2 regions of the Gordonia sesuvii genome follow, and region 2 is predicted to be linked to the other one. Evidence: riboswitches for the same ligand, from Rfam matches in the RefSeq annotation. Region 2 holds a riboswitch; the other holds the start of a gene.

Region 1 (7,558 bases), 1.0 Mb from region 2:
CCCCTCGGTCCCTGAGGAGCGAGCTTGCGAGCGCGCCGCCCTGAGTAGCGAGCTTGCGAGCGTATCGAAGGGTCTCGAAGGGCCCTTCGTGACGATCCTCCGCAGGCTCCGGATCTCCTCGGGGACCAGGGGGTCGGGTCCTCCGCAGGCTCCGGATCTCCTCGGGGATCGGGCGAGGTCAGACCCGCGCCGACGTCGCCACCACGGCGTCCGCCACCGCCTGCGGCTGATCGAGCGACACGAACGTGCGGGCGTTCGGCACCTCGACGAAGCGGGCGTCCGGGAAGACTGCGGCGAATCGTCGTCCGTGCTCAGGGGTGAAGCACCGGTCGTCGGCGCCCCACGCCATCGTGACCGGCAGCCGTACCCGCGACATCCGTGCGGTGACCTCGGCGAGTTCCGCGGGGTCGATCGCCTTCAGGAACGCGATCAGATCGTCTCGGATGCGGGCGTCTGTCTGTACGGGCTCGAACACCGACCGCGTGAGCTTTGGGTCCGGCTGGTTCATCAGGAGCCCCACTCCGAGTGGTGAATGCCGCAGCGCACGCCACCGCATGCTCCCGGCGAGGGGTTTGAGCAGCGGTCGCTGCCGGAGCAGGGCGAACAGCAGTCGGAACGGTTGAGGCGGGAAGAGGTCGAAGGCGTCGCAATTGGTGAACACCACGGCGCGAACGATGTCCGGATCGTCGTCGAGGGCGAACTGTGTGATCGCTCCGCCGGTGTCGTTGGCGACCAGGGTCGCACCGGACAGATCCAATGCATCGATGAACTCGTGGAGCAGGCGTGCCGCACCACGAGGGCTGCGGTCCGCCGTCGGCCCCCACGGGAGGTGGTGCGCGCCCAGCGGCAGGGTCGGCACGATGCTGCGGTACCCGGCGTCGGCGAGGAGTTCAGCCGTCGGTTGCCAGAGTCGGTGATCGACGAGGACACCGTGGACGAACACGACCGGCGGGTGGGGCGAGTCGGCGGGGCCGTGGCTCGCGTATTCGATGGTGGCGGTGGGCAGATCGATCGTCGACATCGTGGTCGTCATCGCGGGTGCCGCCTCTCGGATAGACTCGGAGAACTTACGAACACTCTGTATGAAAGTTACGTGCAAGCTGTATGAAAGTCAATCGTCGTACCCAGGCCGAGCGCACCGCCGCGACCCGGGCAGCACTCGTGGCCGCGGGGCGCACACTCTTCGGCAACCACGGGTACGCCGCCGTCGGCACCCAGTCGATCGTCGCCGAGGCCGGCGTCACGCGGGGCGCGCTCTATCACCAGTTCAAGGACAAGCAGGGACTGTTCGCCGCGGTCTACGACCAGGTGGAGCAGGACATCACCGCGGAGATCGCCACACAGGTGGCGCAGATCGGCGCGAGCGATCCGCTCGGCGCGCTCAAGGCAGGGTCACGTGTGTTCCTCGAACGGGCCACCGATCCGGCGGTGCATCAGATCACCTTGGTCGACGCCCCGGCCGTCCTGGGCTGGAGCGAATGGCGCGCACGGGGCGAGGAGTTCGGCTTCGCCCTCATCGAGGGCATCCTGCTGGCGGCGATAGCGGCAGGTCAGATCGCCGACCAGCCGGTCCGCCCGATCGCCCACGTCGCGATCGGAGCTCTCGACGAGTCGGCGCTCTATGTCGCGGCGGCCGAGGACAAGGCTGCGGCCACCGAGGACGTCGTGGCGGTGTTGAATCGCATCATCGACTCCTTCGCGATCTGAGCCGGGGCACGGCCCGGTGTATGGTGACCGCGGCCGCTCTGCGGCACCGATCGGAGAGGGAACCCGGTGCGAATCCGGGACTGACGCGCAACGGTGAGCATCCGCTTGTGAAGGGCGTGACGCGAGTCCGGCTACTCGACGATCGGGTCAGGTTCACTTCGGGCCCCGCGAACGGGCCTTTGAGCAGGAAGTATTCGTCTTGATGCGCAAGTCAGCGATTCGCTGGACCACTGCCCTCGCCGTGTCCGCCCTCGTGGTCGCCGGGTGCGGTAGCTCGGACTCCGATTCCGACTCCGGCGACAATGCGTCGACGGCCGCCGGCTACCCGGTGACCATCGAGAACTGCGGTCGAAGCGTCACGGTTGACGCCCCTCCGGAACGGGTCGTGTCCCTCAACCAGGCCTCCACCGAGATCCTGCTCTCCCTCGGCCTCGAGGACCGGATGGTCGGCACTGCGACGTGGACCGATCCGGTCCGTGAGAACCTCGCCGAGGCCAACGAGACGGTGCCGCGGCTGTCCGATCAGAAGCCATCACTGGAAGTGGTCCTCGATGCCGAGCCCGACTTCGTGACCGCGTCGTTCGCATCGTCGATCGGCGACGGCGGCGAAGCCGGTCGCGACCAGTACGAACAACTCGGTGTACCGACGTATTTGTCGCCCACCGACAACGGCTGCGCGGGAGAGGTGTCCTCGGCGTCGAATGCCGACGGCGCCCGCACCACTCCGTACACGCTCGACAGTGTCTATCAGGAGATCCGCGAGCTCGCGGCGATCTTCGACGTCCGTGAACGCGGCGAGGAGTTCGTCGCCGAACTTCAGGACCGCTACACCACTGCCTCGGAGTCGGTCGACGCGACCGGCGTCTCGTTGGCGTTCTGGTTCGCGGACACCAAGACGCCCTACATGGCGGGGTGCTGCGGGTCGTCCGGCGTCATCACCAATGCCGTCGGCGCGAGAAACGTATTCGACGACACCTCCGACGAGTGGCCACAGGTGACGTGGGAGACGGTGGCCGACCGCAACCCGACCGCGCTGGTCATGGCAGACCTCAGCCGACGCAGTATCGACGGTGACGCGCTCGAGAGCAAGATCGCCTTCCTCGAATCGAATCCGGTCACCTCACAGATGGAAGCGGTGCGCGACGAACGCTTCATCATCGTCAACGGCGCGGACATGAATCCCACCATCCGGACCGTCGACGGGGTCGAGAAGGTCGCGACGGCGCTTCGACAGTGGAATCTCGCCGAACCGCAATCGTGAGTGCACCCGTGACGCCGAGGGACGCGGCCGCCGGAACAGCCGGCGCCGCGCCCGCCAAGGCGCCGTGGACCGAATCGAGGACTGTGTTCGCCACCGTGCTGGTCGGCGGTGTGGTTCTCCTGCTCCTGTCGATCGCGGTGACGGTCACGATCGGACCGGCGAGTCTGTCGGTCCGTGACGTGTACGCGGTGATACTCGAGCACTGGGGCATCGGGACGTCGGGACTCACTCGGCTGCAGGACGGCATCGTCTGGGAACTGCGGCTGCCACGAACACTGTTGGCCGCAGTGTGCGGTGCGGGTCTCGCGCTGTGCGGCGCGATCATGCAGTCTCTACTGCGGAACCCGTTGGCGGACCCCTTTGTTCTCGGCATCTCGTCCGGTGCCTCGACCGGCGCGGTGCTGGTGGCCGTGCTGGGAATCGGCGGTGGCCTGATCTCGTTGTCGACCGGCGCATTCGTCGGGGCGGTGGTGGCCTTCGTGTGTGTCCTCGCGCTCGCGGCCGGCGCCGGCGGCGGGACGGCGAAGGTCATCCTCGCCGGAGTGGCAGGGACGCAGCTGTTCTCGGCCCTGACGTCATTCATCGTGATGTCGTCGGCCGACGCCGAGCAGACTCGCGGCGTCCTGTTCTGGTTGCTCGGCTCGCTCAGCGGGGCGGACTGGACCGACGTCGTCTTGTGCGGCGCGGTGACATTGTTCGGAATCGTTGTCTGCCTGACGGTGTCGTCGTCGCTGGATGCGTTCACGTTCGGAAACTCCGCGGCAGCGTCGCTGGGTGTGTCGGTCCGGCAGATCCGTATCCTGCTGCTCACTGTGACCGCACTGGTCACGGCGTCGCTCGTGAGTGCCGCCGGTGCAATCGGTTTCGTCGGTCTGGTGTTGCCGCATGCGGCGCGGTTCCTGGTGGGTCCGCGGCACGGACGCCTGTTGCCCGCGACCGCGCTGGTCGGTGCGGTGTTCATGGTGTGGGTGGACGCGGTGGCCCGAACCCTGTTCGCGCCCCAGGAGATCCCGGTCGGTGTCGTCACGGCGTTGATCGGTGTCCCCGCTTTCGCGCTGATCCTCTTCCGTATGCGGGGTCGATCATGAGACATGTATCTGATCGGGGGTGCTGCTGATGCCGCTGCACGCCAAGCACATCGGCTGGAGCCGTGGTGGGAACCTCGTCCTCGACGGCGTGACGGTCGAACCTGCGCCGGGCGAGACGATGGGGCTCCTCGGGCCCAACGGCTCGGGGAAGTCATCGCTGCTCACCGTGCTGGCGGGAGTCGAGAAGCCGGACTCCGGTGAGGTGTTGCTCGACGACACGGACATCCGCTCCTTGCGCCGCCGGCAGATCGCGCGGAGGGTAGCCACAGTCGAACAGCACGCGGACACCGAGCTGGACGTGACCGTGACCGATGTCGTTCGGCTCGGCCGGATACCGCATCGGGGCGCGTTCGGCGGTGACGAGGCCGCGGACACCGTCGCGATCGAACGGGCTCTCGGGCACACCGGGATGCTCGACCACCGGCACCGACGGTGGCATACGTTGTCCGGCGGTGAGCGGCAACGTGTCCAGATCGCGCGGGCGCTCGCCCAGGAGCCCGATGAACTGCTCCTCGACGAACCGACCAATCACCTCGACATCTCGCACCAACTCGAGCTACTCGCGCTGGTCTCCGAGTTGCCGATGACCAGCTACATCGCCATTCACGACCTGAATCTCGCCGCGATGTTCTGCGATCGTGTCGTCGTCCTGGATCGCGGATCGATTGTGGCGATGGGAACACCGGCCGATGTGATCACCGAGGAACTCGTCTCGCACGTCTATCACGTCCGGGCGCAGGTGACGCTCGAGGACGGGATTCCACAGGTGAGCTACCGCCGCGCGATGCGGGTAGCGGCGACGCATCACGCACCGTTGCCGCGAGTCTGAAGCCTCAGCGTTCCAGCGCGCCTCGATCCCATCCCGCCGCATCGGCGGCCGCGGCGTAGGTGTCCTGCAGGAACTCGAGCAGAACCGCATCCGGGTCGGCCGCTTCGCGAACGGCCGTGTACGGCAACAGGAACTCGCCGAGCGATTCGTCGAACGAGGCGGCCGCAGGCCCAACCCGGGCGGTCCGGAAACCGTCGGGTTCGGGATAGGCATACGAGTAGAAGCTGCCCTCGCCGTCGGGGCCGGGCCAGTAGCCGGCGCTCGACACCTCGTGCGAGTAGGCCTCCCACATCACGTGGGGGCCGCAGTTCGGGGCGCCGCCGGGATGTTTCGGCGCCGGACGGCCCGAAAAGCGTGTGACGGCGATGTCGCAAGCGCCCCAGAAGAAGTGGGAGGGGCTGACCTTGCCGACATAGCGCGATCGGAAGCTGTCGAACACCCGGTTGATCTGTACCAACGCGAGCCAGAAGCGTTGGGCCGCATCGGGATCGTACGCCGAATGGTCGCGGTCGGTGTCGAGCGGGATCGCGCCGGGGATCTCGACGGGCATGGTCCAGATGTCCGTCGAGAGGTCGAGGTCGTCGAGCGTGGCCATGACGTCGCGATAGAAATCGGCGATCGGCCGTTCGCGCAGAGGGATCGACTGCCGGCGGCCATCGGTCGTCAGGACGACCAGCTGATGGTCGACGAAATCGAAATCCATGCTGAAGCCACGGTTCCCGTACGGGATGAGTCCGGTCGTCATGCCGCGGCTCGAGACGTAGAGGACGACATTCCACCAATGGCTCATCACCTCGGTGTTGACCATCCGGACCTTGCCGACGACCTGCGTCATCAGCTGGATCGTGTCACGGGTGTCGGCCCACTCGCTGACCGGGATCGTGGGCCATCCGGACTCGTTCGACACCGTCATCCTTTCGCCGCGATCAGTTCGGCACATCGTTCGCCGACCAGCATCACCGTGATGTTGGGATTGACCGTGGTGTGCGCCGGGAACACCGAGGCGTCCGCCACCCGGAGCCCGTTGACACCTTTCACCCGCAATTCGGGGTCCAGCGGCGACATCGGGTCGTCCGCGGGTCCCATGCGGACGGTGCCGACCGGGTGATACACAGTGTTGTGTGTTCGGCGGATGTAGTCGGCGAGCTCGTCGTCCGACGTGGTGTCTGGTCCCGGATACAGTTCGCGTGCAACCCAATCCGCGAGTGGGGCCGCCGCTGCGATCTCTCGCGCTTTGCGGATGCCGGCGATCATCACCTGCATGTCGTGACCGTCCGGGTCGGTGAAATACCGCGGGTCGACGCGTGGTTTGTCACGGAAGTCCCGCGACCGCAACCGGATGGTCCCGCGCGAACGGGCATGCGTGACATTGGGTGTGAGGCAGAAGGTGTTCTCGCTGGTGGGGTAACCCTGCCGGAGGGTGTGCATGTCGAACGGGACGCTGCCGTAATGCATCATCAGGTCGGGGCGATCGAGGCCGTCGACCGTGGTGGTGAAGATCCCCGCCTCCCACCATTGGGTGGATTCCCGGGTCATCGGCCGGGTGGTCTCGAATCCGATGACCCCCTCGGGGTGGTCTTGCAGATTCGCGCCGACTCCCGGCGCGTCGACGACGACGTCGATCCCGTGCTCACGCAGGTGGACGGTCGGACCGATCCCGGAGAGCATCAACAGTTTCGGTGTGTCGATGGCGCCGGCGGAGATGATGACCTCGCGGTCGGCACGCAGCGTGACCGTGCGACCGAACGCATTGTCGGTCAGCTCCACGCCCACGGCTCGTGGGGCGCCGTCGCTGTGCTCGATGACGATTCGCTTGACCCACGCCCCGGTACGGACCGTCAGATTGGGGCGGTCGAGGATGGGATGCAGGTAGCTGACCGACGACGACGACCGCACACCGTCGGGTCGTCGGTTGATCTGGAAGAAGTTGGCGCCGTTGATCACCGTTGCGCCGCTGTTGAATTCGGCGCGCGGGATGCCGACTGCCTCGCAGGCGTCGAGGACGGCCACGCCGCAGGGGTCATCGGGAGGCACGGTCATCAGGTGCACGGGCCCGCTGCGTCCGTGGTGATCGCCGGGGGCGTCGTTGGTCTCGATCTGCGGATAAAGACGGTACACGGAGTCAGAACCCCAACCGGTGCAGCCGAACTCGTTCTCCCAGTCGTCGAGATCCTCGCGTGGTGCCCAGAATGCGATGCAGCTGTTGTGGGAACTGCATCCGCCGAGGACCTTCGCCCGGGCGTGCCGCATGAAGTCGTTGCCGTTCTCCTGCGGCTCGATGGGGTAATCCCAGTCGTAGCCCGACTCGAGCAGCTCCATCCACCGGTCGAGTTGCAGGATCGCGTCGTCGCCGACGTCGGACGGACCCGCCTCGAGCAGGCACACGCTGACGTCCGCGTCCTCGGAGAGCCGTGCCGCGACCGCGGCGCCCGCGGATCCGCCGCCGACGATCAGGTAGTCGTAGGCCTGGTCCGCGTCACTCACCGTTGCTTCCTCTCTCGCTGAACCAGCCGGTCACACCGGGTCGGAGGTTCTCGTAGACGTGTTTGGCCTCACGGTATTCGTCGAGTCCGGACGGTCCGAGTTCGCGGCCGATCCCGGAGTGTCCGAAACCGCCCCATTCCGCCTGTGGCAGATAGGGTCCGAAGTCGTTGACCCAGACCGTTCCGTGTC
Region 2 (7,558 bases):
CATCGCCCGCGTCCGAGTCAGTGTCGACGAAGACGGCGTGTACCGCGTCGGCGTGGGGACGGCCGAGTTCGGCAACGGCACCACCACGGTGCACACCCAGATCGCCGCCACCACCATGAACACCGGCCTCGACCGGATTCGGTTGCGCCACGGCGACACCGACGCCGCCGACTACGACACCGGCGCCTTCGCCTCGGCCGGGACGACGGTGGCGGGCAAGGCCATCCACGCGGCCTGCATCGCCCTGCGCGAGACGATGGTCACCCTGGCGGCCAGCGTCGCCGACGCCGAACCCGACACCGTGCAGATCGACCGCGAGGGCGCGCTCGTCGGGGATCGCCGGATCTCCTTCGGCGAACTCATCGACGCGGCCGACGATACGGGGCAGACCCGTCGACTCGAGGCGTGCGGTGAGGAGACCGGCGAGTTCCGCTCGATCGCGTTCAACGTGCAGGCCTTCCGGGTCGCGGTGGACGTCGAGACCGGTGTGGTCACGATCCTGCAATCCGTCCAGTCCGCCGACGCCGGTACGGTGATGAACCCGGCGCAGTGCATCGGTCAGGTGGAGGGCGGTGTCGCACAGGCGATCGGATCATCGCTGTACGAGGAGATCATGCTCGAGCGCGGGGTACCGCTGACCAACGTGTTCCGAACGTATCGGGTGCCGCAGATGGCCGATGTGCCGACCACCGAGGTGTACTTCGCCGACACCTCTGACGAACTCGGTCCGTTCGGCGCGAAGTCGATGAGCGAGTCCCCGTACAACCCGGTGGCGCCCGCCCTGGCCAACGCCATCAGGCGGGCGATCGGCGTCCGTCCGTACGAATTGCCGATGTCGCGCGACCGCGTCTGGCGCCTGGCGCAGGGCTGATCGCGGGCTCACCGCCCGGAGATCACCCGCGCAGCAAGCCCTTTGCCACGTGGGTCACCTGGATCTCGTTGCTGCCGGCGTAGATCATCAGCGACTTCGCGTCGCGGGCCAGTTGCTCCACTCGGTACTCGGCCATGTAGCCGTTGCCGCCGAACAGCTGCACGGCCTCCATGGCGACCTCGGTCGCCGCACGTGAGGAGTAGAGCTTCATAGCCGACGCCTCCGCCAGGCTCGGCGGCTTGCCGGCCTTGGTGCGCTCGATCGCGTTGAACAGCATGTTCTGCACGTTGATCCGGGCCACCTCCATCTCGGCCAGTTTGAGCTGGATGAGCTGGAACTGGCCGATCTCCTGACCCCACAGGGTGCGGTTGCGGGCGTAGTCGATCGACAGCCGTTGCGCCTCGTTGATGATGCCGAGCGACAGCGCCGCGATGCCGACGCGTTCGGCGGTGAAACCGGCTTTCGCCCCCTCGCCGCCGCGGGTGTCGGTGCCGGTGTCCTCGGTCTCGCCGAGCAGGCGGTCCGCGCCGAGTCGCACGTTGTCGAAGAACAGCTCTCCGGTCGGCGAGCTCATCATGCCCATCTTCTTGAACGGCTTGCCCTGGGTGAGCCCGGGCATCCCCTTGTCGAGGACAAAGGACAGCACCTTGCGGTCGCGTATGGGGGTGTCGCTGCCGTCGTCGAGTTTGGCGAACACGACGATGGTATCGGCGTAGGGACCGTTGGTGATGAACGTCTTCTGCCCGTTGAGCACGTACTCGTCGCCGTCACGTCGAACCGTGGTTTTCATGCCGCCCAACGCATCCGAGCCGGAGTCCGGTTCGGTGATCGCCCACGCGCCGACCTTCTCCATCGTGACCAGTTCGGGCAGCCAGCGCTTCTTCTGGGCCAGGGTTCCCTTGCCGCGGATCGTCGAGGCCGTCAGTCCCATGCTGACACCCATCGATCCGACGAGTCCGAGACAGACGCCCGCGAGTTCGATGTTGAGGATCATGAACATCGAACTGGACATGTTGCCGCCACCGCCGCCACCCGACGACTTCGTCCCGGCGGCCTCGGCCTCGAGTTCCTTCTCGAGGGCTTCGGCGGCCATCGCGTCGACGCCGAAGGTGGACAACAGCTTACGGGTGATGTCGTAGGGCGGGAGCACTCCGGTCTCGAGTTCGTCGATGTGCGGACGGATCTCCTTGTCGACGAACGCCCGCAAGGCATCTCGCACCATCAGATCTTCGTCGGACCACTCGAACATCGCCACACTCCCCACAGCCGGGACCCGCGTCGCAGCGGGCTGAACATGTTTCACTTACCGCCACGTTACTGTGTCAGGAGTCACTCACGAAGTAAAGAGACACATTCACACTTCCGTACCTTCGGCTGGCAGCGAGTAGCTGGTCGCCGGCCGGATCTCGACGCGGAAATACTCTTCCGCGTCAGCGGTGAGCAGCGCCTGGGCGACCGGCATGGTCACCACACAGACGTCCGGCAACGTCACGGAGTCGGTGCGCCATCGGTGGATACGCGCCACGAAGTCGGCGACGCTCTCCCCGCCATGGGGTCGCGACGTCGGATCGGTGAACCAGGTCGCGAGGTCCTCGGGCGCGATCTCCTCCGGCGTGAGCCCCGACCAGGCGCCGACGTCGAGGGAGACCAACGCCGGGACCACGCGGGCGTTCACGCCGAGTTGCGCCACGGTGTCAGCGGCCGCCCGTTCCGGGCCCACGACGATCGGACCGCCGCAGGTGATCGCCTCGACGACAGTGTCGCGCAGTCGGGCGGCATCGCGCCGGCCATGCTCGTCCAGAGACAGGTCACCGCCGAACCGCACCGACTTGTTGGGCCCGGTGCGGCCGGCGGTGACGATGAGCACGGTGTGCGGTCAGCCCTGTTCGGCGACGACCTTGTCGTCGACCGACTTTGTCGAGTCGGTCGACCCGGCGAGCCGTCCGAGGATCAGCGCGAAGACCAGTGCGAGTACTGTCCACAGGATCACCTGGGAGGCGATCGTGTAGATGCGGAAGTCGCCGATCACGTCGCCGGGGAAGCCCGGGAAGACGATCTCACCCGCACCGTTGGTCACCGGCCCGGGCACCTCGTGGAACTCCGGCAGCAGCGCGACGGTGATCGTGACCGCCACCAGGTAGCCGGCCGCACCCGCGACTGCGGACAGCAGGCCGCCCAGACGAGGGCGCAGCCAGAGCGCGAGGATCACCGCGGCCACCGCGAACGCCACCGACAGCAACGTCAGGGTCAGGAATGCTCCGCTGCGGGCGCCGATGCTGTCGTCGTCGCCCACCGCCGGCGGGTTGGCCGGATAGGCGAAGAACGGCACCCCGAACATGACCACGAATCCGATCACGCCGAGCGCGGCTGACACCATCCGTGGGTCGGTCGCCGGATAGCGCCGGCCGAGGTAGGCCCAGAGCACCGTGAACGCGACCGCGAAGAACGCGCCCATGCACACCGCGAACACGATCGTGCCGACGCCCGCACCGATGTTCTCCTGGACGGACCGGGTGAAGACCTCACCGCCCTCACCGTGTGTGTGGCCGCCGTGGGCGGCCATCTCGAGGGCCTCTTCGGCCTCGGACCGTCCGCCTTCGTAGTCGATCGCCTTGGCGACCTGGGGTTCGATGAACAGTCGCGCGAAGATGAACGCGACGATGCCGGCGATCAGGCCCGAGAGCAGGCCTGCGCCGATGAACTTCTTCTCCATGTGTGGTTGTTCTCCTGCGTCCTGTGTTCGATCAGTAACTGTTCGATCAAGTGGATGTTCGATCAGAATCTGTTCGATCAGTGGCAGGGGAAGCCGAGGAAGTGCCGGGCATCGTGCACGAACTCGTGGATGTGGGTGTCGGAGCCGAACACGGACACCGCGCCCTGGTCGTATCCGAGGAAGTAGTAGGCCAGGCCGGCCAACAATACGGTCAGGCTCAGCCAGAGTGCGGCACTCGCCGCGGAGAGATCCGGTACGGCCAGGGAACGCGGCCGTGCGGCCGCCTGGGTGGAGGCAGTCATCTTCCTCATGTCCTGTTCTCGGGATGTCGCGTCCCGTTGTCGTCGTCGAACGAGCTCACCAGAGCGGCATTCTGGCTCTCCCGCAGACGACGACCGCCGGCCCGGGATCACAGCGGCGCGACCGCTCCGGATTCCCACCGGATTCCCCGCGCACTGGTGTGTGATGACTGTACTACCGGGGTTGTCAGATGTGTGAGGGATGATGGCAAGGTGCCTCGCGCCGCATCCGTTCTCGACCGCTTCACCGCTCCCACCCGGCGGTGGTTCAGCGGCGCGTTCGACGAGCCGACCCCGGCCCAGACCGGCGCCTGGTCATCGATCGCCGATGGCAACAACACGCTGGTCATCGCGCCCACCGGCTCGGGCAAGACCCTCTCTGCCTTCCTGTGGGCACTCGATCGGCTCGCCGCCCGGCCGGAACGCCGCAGCGGTACCCGAGTCGTCTACATCTCGCCCCTGAAAGCCCTCGCGGTCGACGTGGAGCGCAACCTGCGCGCACCGCTGACCGGCATCACCCGTGCCGCTCAGGAACTCGATCTGCCCGAACCCGACATCACTGTCGGGGTGCGCTCCGGTGACACCCCGGCGGCTGCGCGGCGGGCGCTGGTGAAGTCACCGCCCGACATTCTCATCACCACCCCCGAATCGCTGTACCTGATGCTGACGTCGGCCGCGCGCGAGACACTGACCGACGTCGAGGTGGTGATCGTCGACGAGGTACACGCGGTCGCCGCGACCAAACGCGGCACACACCTGGCACTCACCTTGGAACGCCTCGACGAACTCCTCGAACAGCCGGCCCAGCGGATCGGACTGTCTGCGACGGTTCGCCCGCCGCAGGTGGTCGCCGAGTTCCTCAGCGGTTCCGCGCCGTACCAGGTCGTTCGGCCCAAGGCAGCCAAGACATTCGACCTGCGGGTCGACGTGCCGGTCGAGGACATGGCCAACATCCCGCCGCCACCGCAGGCCGACGAGGCCGCCGAGCTCGACGACGCGTTCTCCCCCACCGCCGGTTCGTTGTGGCCGTACGTCGAGTCGTCGATCGTCGACCTGATCGAGAAGAACCGCGCGACGATCGTGTTCGCCAACTCCCGACGCCTGGCCGAGCGACTGACGGCACGGCTCAACGAGATCCATGCCGAACGCTCCGGCGCGACGAGCACCGGATCGAGGAATCCGAGCGTCCCGGGCGGCGCGCCCGCCAACATCATGGCGAGCGGATCGAGCGGGGGCGCCGAGCCGATCCTGGCGCGGGCGCACCACGGTTCGGTCAGCAAGGAGCAGCGCGCCGAGATCGAGGACGACCTCAAGACCGGCCGGCTGCCGTGCGTCGTGGCGACCAGTTCGCTGGAACTCGGCATCGACATGGGCGCGGTGGATCTCGTCATCCAGGTGGAGGCTCCGCCGTCGGTCGCCGGCGGCCTGCAACGGATCGGCCGCGCGGGTCACCAGGTCGGCGAGATCTCGCAGGGCGTGCTCTACCCGAAGCACCGCACCGACCTGATCCACTGCACGGTCACGGTGGAGCGAATGCTCGACGGTGCCATCGAAGAGCTGCGGGTGCCGCAGAACCCGCTCGACATCCTCGCGCAGCAGACGATCGCGGCCGCCGCCGTCGACGACCTAGACGTGGACCGCTGGTTCGACGTGGTCCGCCGCGCTGCGCCGTATCGGGAACTGGGGCGGCAGGTCTACGAGGCGACCCTGGATCTGATCTCCGGGCGATTCCCGTCCGACGAGTTCGCCGAGCTGCGTCCGCGGGTCACCTGGGACCGCGACGCGGGCACACTCGTCGGTCGACGCGGCGCACAACGCCTCGCGGTCACCTCCGGTGGTTCGATTCCCGATCGCGGCCTGTTCGGCGTGTTCATGGTCGGCGAAAAGGCCACCCGGGTGGGTGAACTCGACGAGGAGATGGTCTACGAGTCCCGGGTGGGCGACGTGTTCGCGCTCGGCGCCACCAGCTGGCGGATCGAGGACATCACCCACGACCGGGTCATGGTGTCACCGGCATTCGGCCAGCCCGGCCGGCTGCCGTTCTGGATCGGCGACACCCTCGGCCGACCCGCCGAACTCGGCGCCGCCATCGGCAAATTCACCGGCGCCGTCGCAGATCCGGACGTCCTCGCCGAGCACGCGCAACGGCTCGGTCTCACCGAGTACGCGCAGCAGAACCTGGCCACACTCATCGCCGAACAACGTGACGCCACCGGACATCTGCCCACCGACCGGACCCTGGTGGTGGAACGCTTCCGCGACGAACTCGGCGACTGGCGGCTGATCCTGCACTCCCCCTACGGCTTACGTGTGCACGCACCGTGGGCGAGTGCCATCTCCGCCCGTCTGTTGCAGACGCTCGGCCTCGAAGGCGCCACCACCGCCTCCGACGACGGCATCATCGTGCGTCTCCCGGACACCGACGACGATCCGCCGGGCACGGCGGTGTTCGTCCTCGATCCCGACGAGATCGAGCAACTCGTCACCGATGCGCTCGCCGACTCGTCGATGTTCGCCTCCCGATTCCGCGAATGCGCCGCCCGGGCACTGCTGTTGCCGCGACGCGATCCGGGCCGACGCGCACCGCTGTGGCAGCAGCGCCAGCGCAGCGCCCAACTGCTCTCCGTCGCAGCCAAATTCCCCGACTTCCCGATCATCTTGGAAGCCGTCCGGGAATGCCTGCAGGATGTGTACGACCTCCCCGCCCTCACCGATCTGCTCACGCGCATCCGGCAACGACGGGTTCGCATCGTCGAGACCGAGACACCGAGTCCCTCGCCGTTCGCCGCGTCGATGCTCTTCGGGTACGTCGGCGCCTTCCTGTACGCCGACGACGCACCGATCGCCGAGCGCCGCGCAGCCGCGTTGTCCCTGGACACCAGTTTGCTGGCACAGCTGTTGGGCCGTGTCGATCTCCGCGAACTGCTCGACCCCGCCGTCATCGCCGAGGTCACCGCCAGATTGCAACGCACCGCACCCGAACGCCGCGCCCGCGACGCCGAGGATGTCGTCGACCTGCTGCGGTGGCTCGGGCCGCTGACCACCGGCGAGGTCGAGGCCAGATACCAGGGCGAGCTGCCCGCGTCGGAGCACCTCACCGAACTGCACCGGACCGGCCAGATCATCTCCGTCAATCACCGCCGGCGGGCGTTGTGGGCGTCCATCGACGACACCGCACGCCTGCGCGACGGCCTCGGGGTGCCCGCACCTCGGGGCATCCCCGCCACCTACCTCGAACCCGTGGCCGATCCGGTCGGCGATCTGGTCAACCGGTACGCGCGTACCCACGGTCCGTTCACTCTCACCGACGCCGCCGAGGCCCTGGGTATGGCGGTCGGCGTCGTCCGGGACACCCTGGTCCGGCTGGCCGGTGAGCGCCGCGTCATCGAAGGCGATTTCCTGCCCGACACCGCCGCCGCCCCGTCCACCACCCAGTGGTGCCACGCCGATGTCCTCGGACAGATCCGCCGCGGATCATTGGCCGCGAGCCGCGCCGAGATCGAGCCGGTGGGGCACGACGTGCTCGCCCGATTCGTCGCGTCGTGGCAGCACGTCACCACCGATGGGCAGTTGACCGGGGTGGACGGGGTGGCGACCGTGATCGACCAGCTCGCCGGATACCCCGTCCCCGCCTCGGCGTGGGAGTCGCTGGTGCTGCCCGCCCGCGTCTCCGAC

What was found. A riboswitch is a leader RNA that binds a small molecule or an ion and turns the genes downstream of it on or off. The one in region 2 is predicted to bind cobalamin.
Region 1: another riboswitch for cobalamin. It lies ahead of VZC37_RS05320 (ABC transporter substrate-binding protein); the one in region 2 lies ahead of VZC37_RS00625 (CbtB domain-containing protein).

The regions. Positions count from the first base shown of each region.
Region 1 is NZ_JAZDUF010000001.1:1,148,658-1,156,215, reverse strand. Features, by position in the region: gene VZC37_RS05330 (alpha/beta fold hydrolase) at 179-1,033, opposite strand; gene VZC37_RS05325 (TetR/AcrR family transcriptional regulator) at 1,105-1,707, shown strand; cobalamin riboswitch at 1,725-1,864, shown strand; gene VZC37_RS05320 (ABC transporter substrate-binding protein) at 1,910-2,968, shown strand; gene VZC37_RS05315 (FecCD family ABC transporter permease) at 3,052-4,056, shown strand; gene VZC37_RS05310 (ABC transporter ATP-binding protein) at 4,085-4,885, shown strand; gene VZC37_RS05305 (DUF5996 family protein) at 4,890-5,798, opposite strand; gene VZC37_RS05300 (GMC family oxidoreductase) at 5,795-7,369, opposite strand; gene VZC37_RS05295 (aldehyde dehydrogenase family protein) at 7,362-7,558, opposite strand, start outside.
Region 2 is NZ_JAZDUF010000001.1:144,719-152,276, forward strand. Features, by position in the region: gene VZC37_RS00605 (molybdopterin-dependent oxidoreductase) at 1-871, shown strand, start outside; gene VZC37_RS00610 (acyl-CoA dehydrogenase family protein) at 894-2,120, opposite strand; gene VZC37_RS00615 (histidine phosphatase family protein) at 2,226-2,738, opposite strand; gene VZC37_RS00620 (CbtA family protein) at 2,748-3,584, opposite strand; gene VZC37_RS00625 (CbtB domain-containing protein) at 3,662-3,886, opposite strand; cobalamin riboswitch at 3,931-4,058, opposite strand; gene VZC37_RS00630 (ATP-dependent helicase) at 4,097-7,558, shown strand, end outside.